One region of the Uliginosibacterium sediminicola genome, then DNA from elsewhere that is predicted to be linked to it. Evidence: predicted binding sites of a transcription regulator. Region 1 holds the regulator's gene; each other region holds the start of a gene.

Evidence for each region. Region 1 encodes sigma-54, which starts transcription at its own class of promoters, with help from an activator protein. Its sites were predicted from a motif close to TGGCACGCTTNCTGCTNA; they were not measured.
Region 2: a site for sigma-54 is predicted at 3,624-3,641, ahead of ABDB84_RS04390 (circularly permuted type 2 ATP-grasp protein). Genes of this name have one in related genera too.
Region 3: a site for sigma-54 is predicted at 2,383-2,400, ahead of atzF (allophanate hydrolase). Genes of this name have one in related genera too.

The regions. Positions count from the first base shown of each region.
Region 1 is NZ_JBDIVE010000001.1:433,321-438,902, reverse strand. It holds gene ABDB84_RS02080 (efflux RND transporter periplasmic adaptor subunit) at 1-607, opposite strand, end outside; gene recA (recombinase RecA) at 889-1,902, shown strand; gene recX (recombination regulator RecX) at 1,915-2,382, shown strand; gene lptB (LPS export ABC transporter ATP-binding protein) at 2,363-3,085, shown strand; gene ABDB84_RS02060 (RNA polymerase factor sigma-54) at 3,103-4,605, shown strand; gene hpf (ribosome hibernation-promoting factor, HPF/YfiA family) at 4,617-4,946, shown strand; gene ABDB84_RS02050 (PTS sugar transporter subunit IIA) at 5,153-5,582, shown strand, end outside.
Region 2 is NZ_JBDIVE010000002.1:126,936-132,517, forward strand. It holds gene ABDB84_RS04375 (FIST signal transduction protein) at 1-159, shown strand, start outside; gene ABDB84_RS04380 (proteasome-type protease) at 234-974, opposite strand; gene ABDB84_RS04385 (alpha-E domain-containing protein) at 1,115-2,056, opposite strand; gene ABDB84_RS04390 (circularly permuted type 2 ATP-grasp protein) at 2,165-3,583, opposite strand; gene ABDB84_RS04395 (AIR synthase related protein) at 3,948-5,069, opposite strand; gene ABDB84_RS04400 (HdaA/DnaA family protein) at 5,214-5,582, shown strand, end outside.
Region 3 is NZ_JBDIVE010000002.1:625,092-630,673, forward strand. It holds gene ABDB84_RS06755 (GntR family transcriptional regulator) at 1-55, opposite strand, end outside; gene ABDB84_RS06760 (AtzH-like domain-containing protein) at 117-497, opposite strand; gene ABDB84_RS06765 (AtzE family amidohydrolase) at 497-1,909, opposite strand; gene ABDB84_RS06770 (DUF4089 domain-containing protein) at 1,906-2,091, opposite strand; gene atzF (allophanate hydrolase) at 2,434-4,248, shown strand; gene ABDB84_RS06780 (ABC transporter substrate-binding protein) at 4,284-5,582, shown strand, end outside.

The DNA of each region.
Region 1 (5,582 bases):
CGTCGATGCGACCGGCACGACCGTTGAAGGGCGCGCGGATGGATGAGTAGGACAGTACCGCACGCGCCTGATCCAGCGCTGCCTTGTTCTGGTCGAGTGTCGATTGCAAGGTTTCGAGCTTGCTGCGCGAGGTGTCCACCGTCGCGCTGGAGACGAACTTCTGATTGAACAGATCGGTGTTGCGCGTCAGTTCGCGTTGCGCGATGACGATCTGCGACTGCGTGCCAGCCAGGGTGGCCTCGGCCTTTTTGACATTGGCCTGATCTTCGCGATCATCGAGCGAGAACAGCAATTGACCGCGCTTGACCTCGTCGCCTTCGGTGAAGTGGATCTTGCTGATCATGCCGGTTTTCTGCGGACGGATATCGACTTCGTCAAGCGATAACACATTGCCCTGCGCAGACAGCACGATGGGCACGGTATCGATGCGCGAGAGCACTGTGGTGACTGGCTGCGGCCGGGCGGCGCTGGCATTGGCGCTGCTTCCGGCTGCGCTCGCCGTGCTGTGTTCCTTGTTACCCGTCTCTTTGGAAGCTTCTTTGGGGTGGCAGGCGGCCAGCAGGCTGCCGAGGATCAGCGCTGTGCTGATTTTTGTTATGTGCAGCATCGTTTCCAGCGCAACGTTGCCGTAGCGCCGCCATGTTGATCGGTCCGTTTTCAACAGCTCGCCAATCTATCAGTGATTTCTTTCAAGACGACACGAAAATATGTTGCCGGATGCAAGTTATCACAATGAAGACAGGCTTCGCGGCACGAGCGGGGCAGGGCGGGATGGCTTTGCCATGTGGCCTTGGCATGTAAGTTGAGAGGTGCAAGATTGCTGCGGCCAGCACGCAAGCTCTGTGCCATAATTTGGTCGACTCAACGCGACACGAACCAGGAGCTTGCATGGACGACAACAAGGCAAAGGCATTGAACGCTGCATTGGCGCAGATCGAGAAACAATTCGGCAAGGGCTCCATCATGCGCCTGGGCGATGGTGAGGTCGTCTCTGACATCCAGGCCGTATCGACCGGCTCGCTGGGTCTGGACATCGCCTTGGGCATTGGTGGCTTGCCGCGCGGACGCGTGGTGGAAATCTACGGTCCGGAATCTTCCGGTAAAACGACCCTGACCCTGCAGGTCACGGCCGAGCTGCAAAAGCTGGGCGGCACAGCGGCCTTCATCGATGCCGAACACGCGCTGGACATCACCTATGCGCAAAAGCTGGGGGTCAATGTTGGCGAACTGTTGATTTCGCAACCGGACACCGGCGAGCAGGCACTGGAAATCGCCGACATGCTGGTGCGTTCCGGCGGCGTCGATCTGGTGGTCATCGACTCGGTCGCCGCGCTGACGCCGCGCGCCGAAATCGAGGGCGAGATGGGCGACCAGCTGCCCGGTTTGCAAGCGCGCCTGATGTCGCAAGCGCTGCGCAAGCTGACCGCCAACATCAAGCGCACCAACACTCTGGTCATCTTCATCAACCAGATCCGCATGAAGATCGGCGTGATGTTTGGCAGCCCGGAAACCACCACCGGCGGTAATGCGCTGAAGTTCTACGCCTCGGTGCGTCTGGATATCCGCCGTACCGGCACGATCAAGAAGGGCGACGAAGTCGTCGGTTCGGAAACCAAGGTCAAGGTGGTCAAGAACAAGGTTTCGCCGCCGTTCAAGGAAGCGCATTTCGACATCCTCTACGGCGAAGGCATCTCGCGCGAAGGCGAAATCGTCGACATGGGCGTCGAGCACAAATTCGTCGACAAGTCCGGCGCCTGGTACGCCTACAACGGCGAGAAGATCGGCCAGGGCAAGGACAACGCCCGCGAATTCCTGCGCGAACACCCCGAGGTGGCCCGCGAGATCGAGAACAAGATCCGCGAAGCCGTTGGTGTGGCCGCCATGCAGGTCAAGGGCGAGTAAAAGTTTTGCGCAGTGAAGAAGCCCGCCGCCCAATCGCTCAAATCGACAGCCTTGCGTCTGCTGGCCACGCGCGAGCATTCGCGCCTGGAACTCAGACGCAAGCTGGAGGCCCGAGCCAGTGAGGGCGACGATGTCGACGCCGTGCTTGAACGCATGTCCGAGACCGGGCTTCAGTCGGATCAGCGCTTTGCCGAAAGCTATGTACGGAGCAAGGCGGCGCGTCTGGGCGCTGCACGCATCCGCCGCGAGCTTGAGGAGCGTGGCGTTGCCGGCGAGCAGGTGCGCGCCGCGCTCGATGAAGTGCTCGAGCACGATGAGCTCAGCCGTGCGCGTGGCGTCTGGCAGAAAAAGTTCGGGCAGGTGCCCGGCGATGCAAAGGAGTGGGCCAGACAAGCCCGCTTCCTGCAATCGCGTGGTTTTTCCGCGGACATTGTCCGCACGTTGTTGAGAGATCCTGTTGATGAGTCTGCTGAGGGTTGAGAGCGTACGCAAACGGTACAAATCGCGTACCGTGGTGAAGGACGTGTCCTTCCAGGTCGGCAGCGGCGAGGTGGTAGGCTTGCTGGGTCCCAATGGTGCGGGCAAGACGACTTGCTTCTACACCATCGTCGGCCTGGTCAAGGCCGACGGCGGCCATATCTATCTGGACGCCACCGAAATCACCCATCTGCCCATGCACCGCCGTGCACAGATGGGTTTGTCTTATTTGCCGCAGGAAAACTCGGTTTTCCGCAAGCTCACCGTGGCCGAGAACATCCTCGCCGTGCTGGAGCTGCAAAAGCTCTCGCGCAAGGAGCAGGAGGCGCGCCTCGATTCCCTGCTGCACGAGCTGAACATCGGCCATCTGAAGAACGCCGACTCCATCGCATTGTCCGGCGGCGAGCGGCGGCGGGTGGAGATCGCCCGTGCGCTGGCCTCGCAACCCAAACTGATTCTCCTCGACGAACCCTTTGCCGGCGTGGACCCGATTGCCGTGATCGACATCCAGAAGATCATCGGTTTTCTCAAGGCGCGTGGCATCGGTGTGCTGATTACCGACCACAATGTGCGTGAGACATTGGGGATCTGTGACCACGCCTGGATCATCAATGCCGGCGAGGTGCTGGCCGGTGGCCGGCCGCAGGAAATTGTGCAAAATAACCAGGTGCGCCAGATTTATCTCGGCGAACATTTCCGACTGTAGTTGTTGATACGCACCCGATGAAGCCCTCACTCCAGCTCCGCCTTTCCCAGCAACTCGCGCTGACGCCGCAGCTTCAGCAATCGATCAAGCTGTTGCAGCTCTCCACGCTGGAACTCAATGTCGAGATCGAGCGCATGCTGCTCGAAAACCCCTTGCTTGAACGCGAAGGTGCGGATGAGGAAGGCGGGGACGCGCCGGCGGTGCTCGAAATGCCGACCGCCGAAGCCGTTGCGGCGGCCTTCGAGACCAGCGAGCATCTGGCCAATGGCGATCAGGATTTCGAGCCGGCGACCACGGTCGAAATGCCCGACACCATCACCGAAGCCTATGATTCGGTCTCGGATGACGACATCGGCGAAGCCGCCGAGTGGCGTTCGGAAGCGAGTGGTACGCGCAACAACGATGGTGACGACGACTCCGACTTCCAGGAATTCCAGGCTGCGACCACCTCGCTGCGCGACCATCTGGAAGGCCAGCTTGCGCTGATGCCCCTGCCGGATCGCGACCGCGCCCTGGTCCGCCTGATCATCGAGGCGCTCGAAGAAGACGGCATGCTTCTGCAAGGGCTGGAAGAGCTGCTGCCGCTGATTCCCGAAGAGTGGGAAGTCGAGCTCGAAGAACTGGTCACCGCCTTGCGCCACGTCCAGCACTTCGACCCGGTCGGCATCGGCGCGCGCAGCTTGCAGGAGTGCCTGGCGCTGCAGCTCAAGGCGCGCGAAAAGACGCCGACCCGCGAGTTGGCCATCGACATCGTTGAACAATGTCTTGAACTGCTGGGTGCGCGCGATTTCGTCAAGATCCGCCGCCGCCTGTCCTGTGACGACGACCAGCTGCGTGCCGCGCACGAACTCATCTGTAGCCTCAACCCGCATCCGGGCGCGGCCTTCGCGCCGCTGGACGCGCGCTATATCGTGCCGGATGTGATCGTGCGCAAATTCCGTGGCGCCTGGACCGCTAATCTGAACCCCGAAGCGATGCCGAGGCTCAGGATTCATCGGGTCTATGCCGATATTCTTCAACAGAACCGCGGCATCAACGGATCGCTGTCGACGCAGCTGCAAGAAGCGAAATGGATGATCAAAAACGTTCAGCAACGATTTGACACGATATTGCGCGTGTCACAAGCTATCGTGGAGAGACAAAGGCAATTCTTCGATCACGGCGAGGTCGCCATGCGCCCCTTGACCTTGCGCGAGATTGCCGAAGAGCTGGAACTGCATGAATCGACGGTGTCACGCGTGACGACGCAGAAGTACCTGGCGTCAACGCGCGGGATTTTTGAATTGAAGTATTTTTTCGGCAGTCATGTGTCTACCGACACGGGTGGTGCCTGCTCCGCCACGGCGATTCGCGCGCTGATTCGTCAGATGGTGGCAGGTGAGGACAGCAAAAAACCGCTGTCTGACGCCAAGATTGCTGAAATGTTGGGCCAGCAGGGCATTGTGGTGGCTCGCAGAACGATTGCGAAATACCGTGAGTCGCTCAATATCCCGCCGGTCAGTCAGCGCAAGTCGATCTGAAGGAGCACTTCATGAATCTCAATATCACCGGCCATCATCTCGAATTGACCGAGTCCATTCGCGATTACGTCACAGCCAAGCTGGACAAGGTGATTCGCCACTTTGAGCATGTCACGGCCACCCACGTGATCCTCTCTGTGGACAAGCTCAGGCAGAAAGCGGAAGTGACGGTGCATGTACGTGGCCGCACGATCTTCGTTGAAAGCGTTGACGAAGACCTCTACGCCGCCATCGACAGTGTGACCGACAAGCTTGACCGGCAAGTCGTCAAGCACAAGGAAAAGACCTCCGATCATGGCCGTGAGGCCGTCAAGTACCATCAGCCCGCTGTAGAGAGCTGATTCCCGCGCCCCTCCGCCGCGCGCGGAGGGGCTGCAAACTTTTCCGCGCAGCGGGAAAGATATTCTCGACCAGCCGAAAATCCCAGGCATATAATCTGCGCGTCAAAGCGGCGTCATGCGGGCTTAACAATCGCTCCCAAGGCATGGCGTATCGGGTTTGATCACACTTCGTATTTTTGCGCAGCGCACGTGGCCGACCTCGCCCCATGAATCTGATTTCCAAGATCCTGATCCCGGACAGTGTTGTGCTCGACAGTCCGGTGTCTGACAAAGCCGCTGTGTTCACAGCCGCTGCCCGGATGTTTGAAACGCGCGCCGGCATCGCCGCCAAGCGCGTTGGTGATGCGCTCTTGCAGCGCGAAAAGCTCTGTTCCACTGGCCTCGGCCAGGGTGTTGCGATTCCTCATGGCCGCATCAAGGGACTCAAGGAGCCTCTGGGCGCCTTCGTGCGCATGGCCCAGCCGATTCCCTTTGACGCGCCCGACGGCAAGCCGGTCGGCCTGATCTTCGTCATGCTGGTGCCCGAGCAGGCCAACGAAAGTCATTTGCAGCTGCTCTCCGAACTGGCCACCATGTTCAGCGACCGCGATTTCCGCGAAGCGCTGGCAAGCGCGCCCGATGCAGCCGCACTCCACC
Region 2 (5,582 bases), on a different contig from region 1:
CGCACCGATGAAGAAGTGGATGCCGTCATCGAGGTGCTCGGCAGCAACAATACCTATGCCGGTTTCCACAGCTATGGCGAGATCAGCCCCGGCAACACGCAAAAGGGCTGCAATCTCTACAACCAGACCATGACCATCGCCTACCTGGTCGAGCAGTAGGGCGTGTCACATTCACCCGGCGGATTGCGTTGAATGTGAACACGCCCTAGCAGGCCGACTTAAGCGGGGAAAAGTCAGAGATCCGCGAGCCAGTCCGGACGCGGCAGCTCGTCGAAGGCATGGCGCAGGGACTCGCCCCAGCGCGTACGCAAAGCGGAAAAATAGGGATTGGCGGCGTCGATGCTCTGATGCAGGGCGACGCGGAAAGCGTCGCTGCGCACACAGACCAGATCCAGCGGCAAGCCCACCGAGAGATTGGACTTGATCGTCGAATCCATCGAGATCAGCGCACACTTGACCGCATCGTCCATCGGCGTGGCGCGGGTGATGGTGCGGTCGATGATCGGCTTGCCGTACTTCGACTCACCGATCTGGAAGTAAGTCGTCTCTGGCGTCGCTTCGATGAAGTTGCCCGCGGCATAGACGGTGAACAGACGCGGCGCCTCGCCCTTGATCTGGCCACCGAGAATGATCGAAGCATTGAATTCGATGCTGAACGCGGCCAGGCCCTCGGCATCGCGCTGGTGCACCTCGCGCAGGGTTTCGCCGACATGGCGCGCGGCGGCGAACATGTCCGGCACGTTGTAGAGGCTTTCCACATCCTCGCCCGCATTGAGCTTGGAACGCAGCATCGACACCATGGCCTGAGTCACCGCCAGGTTGCCCGAGGTCATCAGGACCAGCACGCGCTCGCCGCTGCGCTCGAAAATGAAGGTCTTGCGGAAGGTGCTGATGTGATCAACCCCCGCGTTGGTGCGCGAATCAGCGAGAAAAACCATGCCTGCGTCGAGCAGCATGCCTACACAATACGTCATGCGGAAATCCGTGAAATTGTTAATGCAAACCGGAGTTTAGGTGCCAGACCGCAACTGCACAAGCTAGACACGCGCCGCGCCCGCTCGCCCGGCATGGGCGCGGACGGCCTGCCAGGGGCAGGCCGTCCGCGCCGGACAGATCAATTGACCGGAACGAGGAAGTCGTTGGAGATGCGCCCGCCCAGATCGGCGACACGCTCGATGAAAGTCGTCAGCCAGTCGTGCAGGCCGTCTTCGAAGATGTCCTCGATCCGCCCGAAGCGCAGGGAAGCGGCGATCTCGCCGGCGCGGCGCTCGGTCTCGGCCGAGCGCTGGTTGGCCACCTTCTGCAGGAGTTCGTGCACTTCTTCCATACAGCTGGCCAGCGAACGCGGCATGTCACGATGCAGGATCAGCAGCTCGGCGACGCGGCTGGGCGTGATCGAATCGCGATAGACCTTGCGGAAGATCTCGAACGCCGACACCGAGCGCAGCAGCGCGCTCCACTCGTAATATTCGGCGGCTTCGTCGGCGCGGCCGGAATTGCTCAGCTCGTTGAATTTGACATCGAGCAGGCGTGCCGTGCTGTCAGCGCGCTCCAGGAAGGTGCCCAGGCGCATGAAGTGCAGCGACTCGTCACGCAGCATGGTGCCGACCGAGACACCACGCGAGAGGTGGGAGCGGAACTTGACCCATTCGAAGAATTCGCTGGCGCCATCCCCTTCCAGCCCGGCCTGGCTGAAGCTGCGCATGGCAATCCAGGTGGAATTGGTGGTCTCCCACAGTTCCGAGGTCAGGGTGCCGCGCACCGCGTGGGCGTTTTCACGCGCCGAGCGCAGGCAGGAGAAGATGCTGGAGGGATTGTTGCGATCAAGCACCATGAAGCGGATCACATCGGTCGGTGCATAGGCGCCGCCGGTTTCCTTGTACAGATCGAGCAGGCCCATGGTGTCGAGCGCGGCGCGCCACTGGCGTTCGACCGCCGCATCGCTCTGCGGCAGCAGGCTCATGCGGTAATTGACGTCGAGCATGCGCGCGACATTCTCGGCTCGCTCGATATAGCGAGCCATCCAGAAGAGGTGGTCTGCGGTACGGCTTAACATTGATGAGCCTCTGTTTGACGCCATCCCCACCAGCGGGGATCGCGATGTATTCCAAGATGGGCAAGCCCGCTCGTGCTGCACAAGGCGCGGGCCAGGCCCGCGCGCCGCTCAGCTCTCGAGTACCCAGGTATCTTTCGTACCACCGCCCTGCGAAGAGTTCACCACCAGAGAACCTTCCTTGAGCGCGACACGCGTCAGCCCGCCCGGCACGAAGCGCACTTCCTTGCCCGACAAGACAAAGGGACGCAGGTCGATGTGACGCGGTGCGATGCCTTTTTCGACAAAAGTCGGGCATGCGGACAGCGACAAGGTCGGCTGGGCGATGTACTTTTCCGGCGCGGCAAGGATGCGCTTGCGGAAGTCTTCGATCTCTTCCTTGGTCGACGCCGGCCCGACCAGCATGCCGTAGCCGCCCGCGCCGTGCACTTCCTTGACCACCAGCTCGGGCAGATGCGCCAGGGTGTATTCGAGGTCTTCCTTCTTGCGCAACATGTAGGTCGGTACATTGTTGAGCAAGGGCTTTTCGCCCAGATAGAACTCGATCATGTCCGGCACATAGGGATAGATCGATTTGTCATCCGCCACGCCGGTGCCGATGGCATTCGCCAGGGTCACGCCGCCATCGCGATAGGCATCAAGCAGGCCCGGCACGCCGAGCATGGAATCGGGACGGAAGGCGAGCGGATCGAGGAAGTCGTCGTCGATGCGACGATAGATCACATCGACCTGTTTCGGACCTTGTGTGGTACGCATGAAGACGCGGCCTTCACGCACAAAGAGGTCACGGCCTTCGACCAGTTCGACGCCCATCTGCTGCGCCAGGAAGGCGTGCTCGAAGTAGGCGCTGTTGAAGGCTCCTGGGGTCAGCACGGCCACTGTGGGGCCGGAGACGCCCTTCTGGCCCAGCACGCGCAGGGTATCGAGCAGCAGGTCGGGATAATGCTCGACCGGCGCCACACGATACTTGGCAAACAGTTCGGGGAAGAGCCGCATCATCATCTTGCGGTCTTCGATCATGTAGGAGACGCCGGAAGGCACGCGCAGATTGTCTTCGAGCACGTAGTACTCGCCGGCCCCGGCACGCACCACATCGATCCCGGCAATCGCCGCGTAGATGTTGCCCGGCACATCGACTCCCTGCATCTCGCGCCGGTACTGGCCATTGCTCAGCACCTGCTCGCTCGGGATGCGCCCGGCCTTGAGGATTTCCTGATCGTGGTAGATGTCGTGGATGAAGGCATTCAGCGCCTGCACCCGCTGGCGCAGACCGGCCGCCATATCCACCCATTCCTGCGCCGGGATGATGCGCGGAATGACATCGAAGGGAATCAGGCGCTCGGTACCCTCGGCCTCGCCATACACGGCGAAGGTGATACCCACCCGGTGAAACAGCGCATCGGCCGCTTCACGCTTGTCGGCCAGCCTTTGCGGCGGGGTGCTTTGCAGCCAGTCAGCAAACTTGTTGTAGTGAGGACGGATCGTTCCTGCGCTGTCCGTCATCTCGTTGAAGAATTGCGCCACGGTCATGGATTAGCCTCATTGCATCCTTCAAACAGGTACTGAAGCATAAGCGAAACACATGCCATCGCATCATGCCCCCGCCCAAAAGCCTATTTTGCACCAGAGCCGAACACTTGCTCCAAAGCTGCGCTCTAGACTAGCACCATACCGGTGCAAACACACACGCACATAAGCTTCCTGCTCAGACCTTCAAAGATGCGCAGCGGGCGCGCTGCGTAACCGGATTCAGCCCTTCCAGGCGCATCCGGCCTGCATACTCCGCTCAGGCCGGGTGCCGCCCATCATGCTCCAGTACTGTGACGAGGATGCCTGCGCGCCGCTACCACCCAAGAGGCAGCATGCGCGCCGGCCGACGCACCACAAGCGCGCCTCAAGCGCGCAGATGCAATTCATCCGCCGCATAGCTCAGGGCCAGCGGCTCGATGACCACCTGCTTGGCGCCTGCTTCAACGCGCCCGGCCAGCCAGGCCTGCACACCCAGCGACTGGGCGATGCGCACAACTTCGGCGCCCTGCCCGGCCGCCACGTAAAAGGCGAAGCCGGCGCCCATATTGAGGCTGCCATAAGCTTCACGATCATCGATGCCGGCGTGCTGCTGGATGAAGGCGAGCACCGGCGGCACATCCGGCAGCGTATGGATGCGATAGGTGAAATTGCCGGCGTGACGCATGATCTTGCGCCAGCCGTGGCCAGTGATGTTGGCCGAGTAATGCGGCACGATGCCCGCAGCGAACAGCGCTTCGGTCACCGGCACGTAGAGCACGGTCGGATCAAGCAGGGCTTCGCCGTACAGACGGCCGTCCGAGAGCTTGCTCGCATAACCTTCCGGCAGACGATCGACCAGCTTACGCGCCAGGCTCACGCCATTGGCGTGGATGCCGCTGGAGGCCAGCAGCACGATTTCATCGCCATCGCCGAGCTTGTCGCCGAGGGTCAGGCGCTCGCGGCTGGGGATGATGCCGACCGAGGAGGCCGCCAGATCGATGCGGCCGGCTTCGACCACGCCCGCCAGCGCCGGCGTCTCGCCGCCGCCCCAGCTGACCTTGCAGACATCGCAGGCCTTTTGCCAGCCGCTGACCAGGTCGCGCATGCGCTGCTCGTCGGCAAACCAGTCGCTGCCGCCGGCCGACCAGTAGGCGTGCACCGACAGCGGCGTGGCGCCGACGGTGATCAGGTCATTGACCGCCATGGCGATGGTGTCCTGCGCAATCGAGTCGTAATGCGTCTTGCCGCTGATCGGGCGCACCGCGTCAGCCACCAGGGCCTTGGTGCCCAGGCATTCGGTGATCGAGGCGATCAGCAGATTGCCAATCTCCATGACGTAGGCCGATTCCCCGCGCGAGGCGGCAATTTCGCTGACGCCGTGGGCGGCAAGATTGCCCTGGGTACTGCGTGCCGCCTGCTGGGCCAGGATCTTGAGCGGGTCGATCTTGCTGTAGTCAACGCCGGCGGCGGTGTAGTCGAGGGGCTGGGATGTGGGAGCTTGCGACATGGAATGTCCGGTCAATGCAGAAAGGCGGCATTTTACCTGTTCGCGGCGGTCACGCCGCAGGCGCGGTAAGATTGCGGCCATCATGCGCTGTGCCAGAGCCTGGCCGACGCCGTCCAAACCGCCTGCCATTGCTACTTTTGCCCCTTGAAACAGCTCATTCTCGACGTCCGCCCCGATTTTCAACCGAGCCTCGCCAACTTCGTCCCCGGCGACAATGCGGCCCTGCTGGCTGCGCTGCAGGAGCAATGCAGCCGCGACGATGGCAGCCTGCTCTACCTGTGGGGCGAGAGCGGCAGCGGCCGCAGCCATCTTTTGCAGGCCGCTGCGGCCAGCGCCAGCGCCCGCCCGGTGGTCTATGCACAGCCGGCGCAGGGCATCGAATCGCCCGGGCCGCGCGGCCTGCTGCTGGTCGATGACCTGGCCCGCCATGACGAAGCCGCGCTGGCCGAGCTGTTCCGCCTGATGATCAATGCGCGCACCATGCAGCAGAGCTTCATCATCACCGGCGATGTG
Region 3 (5,582 bases), on a different contig from region 1:
GGAGCAGACGGAAATCGAAAATATCTTCCTTGACCCGCGCGTAGACGTAATCCACGCGCGATCCGGCAAACCCAAGCGCGCCGGGCTCTTCCGGTGGCGTGCTGACTGTCATCGGGTCAATTTTCCCTGAAACTGATATGAGCGAACACGATACGCCATAAGCCCTCGATACGCACCCATGTCTGGCTCTGGCGACCGATTCTTCCATCCGCCACGCGGCGGAACAGCACATTCACCACCGCCGTGTGATCCGCAAAACTGACGATATGCCGATCCAGGCGTTCGCGCGCCAGTTCGGCCAGCGGGCGCGCCGAGCGATAGCGGCGGATCGCCTCGATGCCTGTCAGCTCGTCCTTGGCTGCCACGCGCATGACGCGCTCATCCTGCCAGAACAGCGCATCCAGGGTCTCCAGATCATTGGCTTGCAGCGCGGTCTCGTAGCGGTCCGACACCTGCTCCAGCTCGGCCAGCATGGCCGCCTGATTGATCGCACTCATCACTTCGGGCTCCCCGATTTGAAGGTATTGCCGCCAGCTTCCAGCGCGGCGGCGGCGGCCAGCGCCAGATCTTCGCGCCCGGGGGCGGCGATCAGCTGCACACCGATCGGCAAGCCACCCGCCGTGGGCAGTGGCACGGCCACCACCGGCAAGCCGATGAAGGAGATCGGCTGGGTCATCAGGCCAATCGAGGGCCGCGTCGGTACGCGTCCGCCAGGCAGATCGATCCAGGCCTGGCCGATCTCGGTCGCCACGCAGGGCGTAGCCGGTGCGACCAGCACATCGAAGCGCTCGAAGACCGCATTGAGCTGGCGTGCAAAGGCCAGGCGGAAGCGCTGCGCCTGCACGTACCAGCTTGCGGGCAGCAAGCTGCCGGCGAGCATGCGGTCACGATTGAGCGGCTCCATGTCGTCGTAATGCGCCTGCAATTCGGGGCGATAGAGCTGGCCCGATTCGCTGGCGGTAATGACAAAGCCGGCCGCGCGCGCTGCCGGCACATTCGGCAGATCAAGCTCATCCTGAGCACCCAAAGCCATCGCCACCGCGCGGCTGGCACTGCGCGCATCCGGCCCCGACCATTGATCGAAATAACCGGTCAAGCGCGCAACACGCAGCCCCGCGATGCCCTCGCTTTGAGCGCGCAACACAGCGGCCTCGGTCTGCGCGCCGGCTTCACGCGTGCACGCATGGTCGCGCGAGTCCAGCCCGACGAGGGCATCGAAGATCCGCGCCAGATCGCGGCTGCCACGCGCAAAGGGGCCAAGGTGATCGATGTTGTGCACGAAGGGCCGGCTGCCGCCACGCGACAGCGCGCCGAAAGTCGGCTTGAGGCCGAACACCCCGCAGAACGAGGACGGCACACGGATCGAACCATTGGTGTCGGAACCCAGCGCGAAAGCGCACATCTGCGCCGCAACCGCCGCACCGCAGCCACCGGACGAGCCGCCCGCCACGCGCATCGGGTCGTGCGGATTGCGCGTCACGCCGTGAAAGCTATTCTCGGTGGTGAAGCCGTAGGCATAGGCGTCCATGTTCAGCGCACCGATCAGGCAGGCGCCGGCCGCGGCGCTGCGACTGACCAGGGTGGCGTCTTCACTCGGCGCCGCACCGGCGCGGCCACGGTGGCCGCCGGCAAGGGTCGGCAAGCCGGCAACGTCGAACAGGTTCTTCACCGCATACGGCACGCCGGCCAGCGGCGGCAACGCCTCACCGCGCACCCGGCGCTGGTCGATGACATCGGCTTCGAGCAAGGCGCGCTGCTCGGTGATGTCGGTATAGGCATTGATGCTGGCATCGCGGTTACGCAGATTGTCCAGCGCAGCGGTGACCAGCTCGCGCGCCGAGATGTCGCCATGGGCAACGCAATCGGCCATCTGCCAGGCATGCAGGGCGCCCGCGTCAAGGCGGCTCATGGCTTGAATACCGGTGCAGGCTCGATCTCCGGCGGCAGTTGCTGCGCCAGCAGGGGCGCGGCAATGCCTTCGATCAATTCCAGCTGCGCCACCACGCGTTCGAGCTGCGCCTCATCCAGGGCATAGCCCTGCACACCGGCCATCACCAGCGCGTAGCTGCGCCAATCGGTCGTTCCAGTCATCGTTGCGAACTCCTTTTCTGAAGACTTGCCTGCATCCTGAGCCTCGATCTTGCATACATGCTGGTCGACATGCAAATTCCGCTCCCGCAGAGGCTCAGAGCGAAGCGTTCACCACATTAGGAAAAAAGCGGCCGGACCAGGCGCCGCCGCCCCAGCGAACCGGCACCACAAAGGCGCAACCCGCCCGCTGGCGCCCCATTGCAAGGCCTCGCACCGCGCGCGAGATCGCCAGCTGCAGACAAAGTTCATATTTTTCAGCGATTTGCAAAACCCGTAGGAAGACTGTGCGGATGGCATACGACTTGCTGGATACCTACTTGTATACAAGAAGGATTGCCCATCATGCCCAATCCCCTTAGCGCTTCCCCAGCCCCCAGCTCACTGAGCATCAGTGCCTTGCGGCAAGCCTATGCACAAGGCTATTCGCCGCTGGATCTGGTCGACATGCTGTATGCACGCCTGCCCGGCGCCGATCCGGCGGCCTGGCTGCACCTGCAGCCCAAAGAGCAGGCACGGGCACGTGCCGCCGAGCTGGCTGCGCAAGATCCGGCTGCGCTGCCACTCTACGGCATTCCCTTCGCGGTCAAAGACAATATCGACGTGGCCGGCCTGCCCACCACGGCGGCCTGCCCGGCTTTTGCCTACACGCCGGAGCGTTCGGCCACCGTCGTGCAGCGCCTCATCGATGCCGGCGCGATCCTGATCGGCAAGACCAATCTGGACCAGTTCGCCACCGGCCTGGTTGGCACGCGCTCGCCCTATGGTGCGCCGCGCAGCGTATTCAATGCCGATTACATCTCGGGCGGTTCCAGCTCGGGCTCGGGCGTGGTGGTGGCGGCCGGCTTGGTGAGCTTTGCGCTGGGTACCGACACCGCCGGCTCTGGCCGCGTTCCGGCCGCCTTCAACAATATCGTCGGCGCCAAGCCGACGCGCGGCTACCTGCCCTGCAGCGGCGTGGTTCCGGCCTGTCGCTCGCTCGACTGCGTCTCGGTGTTTGCGCTGAATGCAGCGGACACCTGGTCGGTGATGCAGATCGCGGGCGGCGACGATGGTCTCGACGTGCTCGCCGCCACGCCACGCCCGCGCGGTCTGCCGGCGCGCCCGCGCATCGGCGTGCCACGGCCGGCGCAGCGTGAATTCTTCGGCGACACCCTCGCCGCTGCCGAATACGACAAAGCCCTGCAGAGACTGGCCACCCTGGGCGAGCTGGTCGAATTCGACTTCGCCCCGCTCGCCGCAACCGCCGCCCTGCTCTACGAAGGCCCCTGGCTGGCCGAACGCATGGAAGCCTGCGCCGAGTTGTTCGCCCGCCATCCGGAGGCGCTCGATCCGGCCGTGCGCAGCATCATCAGCAAGGGCGTCGATTACAGCGCGGCCGCCGCGTTCAAAGGCCGCACGCGGCTAGCAGCGCTGCGCAAGCAGATCGCGCCGATGTGGCAGGAGATCGATCTGTTCGCCCTGCCGACAGCGCCGACGCACTACCGGCTCAGCGAGATCGAAGCGGACCCGCTGCGCCTCAACAGCCGCCTCGGCACCTATACCAATTTCGCCAATCTGCTCGATCTGGCCGCCATCGCCGTGCCCTCCAGCCTGCGCGCCGACGGCCTGCCCTTCGGCATCACCCTGTTCGCCCAGGCCTGGAGCGATGCCGCGCTGGCGACCCTGGCCGACCGACTGCAACGCCTCGCCGCCCTGCCCTGCGGCGCCACCGGGCAGGCACAGGACAACCCGCCGCTCGACGCGCAGTGGCCCACGCAGCCGGGCAATATCCGCATCGCCGTGGTCGGTGCCCACCTCTCGGGCATGCCGCTCAATCGCGAACTCGCCGAGCGCGCCGCAAGCTTCGTACGCGCCTGCCATACCGCGCCGCACTACCGCCTCTACGCCCTGCCCGGCACCGTGCCGCCGAAGCCGGGCCTGATCCGCGACACGCAGCAAGGCGCAGCCATCGCCCTGGAGGTCTGGGAGATGTCGGCAGCCGCGTTCGGCGACTTCGTCTCGCGCATTCCCGCGCCGCTGGGCATCGGCACGCTGACGCTGGATGACGGCGAGCAGGTCAAGGGCTTCCTCTGCGAGCACAGCGCCCTGGCCGGCGCGACGGACATCACCCATTACGGCGGCTGGCGCGCCTACATCGCCGGGCAAAGCCAGACCTGAATACCCACTTCACCGATCTGATCACGGAGGTTCACATGCAACTGTTCCGCTTCACCGCTGCCGCCTTGCTGGCCTTGCAGCTTGTCTCCGCCCAGGCGCAGGACGCGCGCAAGGATGCCCTGCTGGTGGTCAACGAAAACGGGCCGAACAGCCTCGACATCCACGGTGTGGGCGCCAACCGCGCTTCCTACGGCGTAGCCTGGATCGCCTATGACCGCCTGATGAGCTACGGCAAGAAGGTGGTCAACGGCGTGCCCTACTACGACTACGCCAAGCTCGAACCCGAGCTGGCCGAGAGCTGGCAGGTGGCCAAGGACGGCATGTCGGTCACCTTCAAGCTGCGCAAGGACGCCAGGTTCCACGACGGCTCACCGGTTACCGCGGAAGACGTGAAGTGGAGCTATGACCGCGCCCTGGGCATGGGCGGCTTCCCGCAATTCCAGATGAGTGCCGGCTCGCTGGAAAAGCCTGAGCAGTTCGAGGTGGTTGATGCCAGCACCTTCCGCGTCAAGTTCCTGCGCAAGGACAAGCTTTCGCTGCCGGACATGGCGGTGCCGGTCGCCTCGATCTACAACGCCAAGCTCGCCAAGGCCCACGCCACGGCAGACGATCCCTGGGCCGCAGCCTGGCTGAAGAACAACGAAGCCGGCGGCGGCGCCTACAAGGTCGCCAGCTGGAAGCCCGGCCAGGAAATCGTCTATGAACGCTTTGATGACTGGAAGAACGGCCCGCTGCCCAAGCTCAAGCGCGTGATCCAGCGCGAAGTCGCCAACCCCGGCACGCGCCGCGCGCTGATCGAAAAGGGCGACGCCGACATGAGCTTCGAAATGCCGCCCAAGGACTTCGCCCTGCTCTCGCAAACCAAGGGCGATCTGGTGGTCAAGAGCACGCCGGTTGAAAACGCCGAATGGTTCATCGGCATGAACTACAACAAGCCGCCGTTCAATAATCCCAAGGTGCGCCAGGCAGTGGCCTGGGCCGTGCCTTACGAGAAGATCTACACACGTGCCTTCTACGGCCGCGTGATCAAGCTGTGGGGCGCCAAGAGCATGAACGTCACCAGCGCCGACTGGCCGGCCGTACATGGCTACAGCACCGATATCGCCAAAGCCAAGGCGCTGATGGCCGAAGCCGGCTATCCGAACGGCTTCGACACCACGCTGTCATTCGATTTGGGTAACGGCACCATCTCCGAACCGATTGCCGTGCTGCTGCAGGAGTCGCTCAATGAAATCGGCATCCGCACCACCATCAACAAGGTGCCCGGCGCCAACTGGCGCGCGCAGATGCTCAAGAAGGAAATGCCACTGTTCATCAACCGCTTCGGCGGCTGG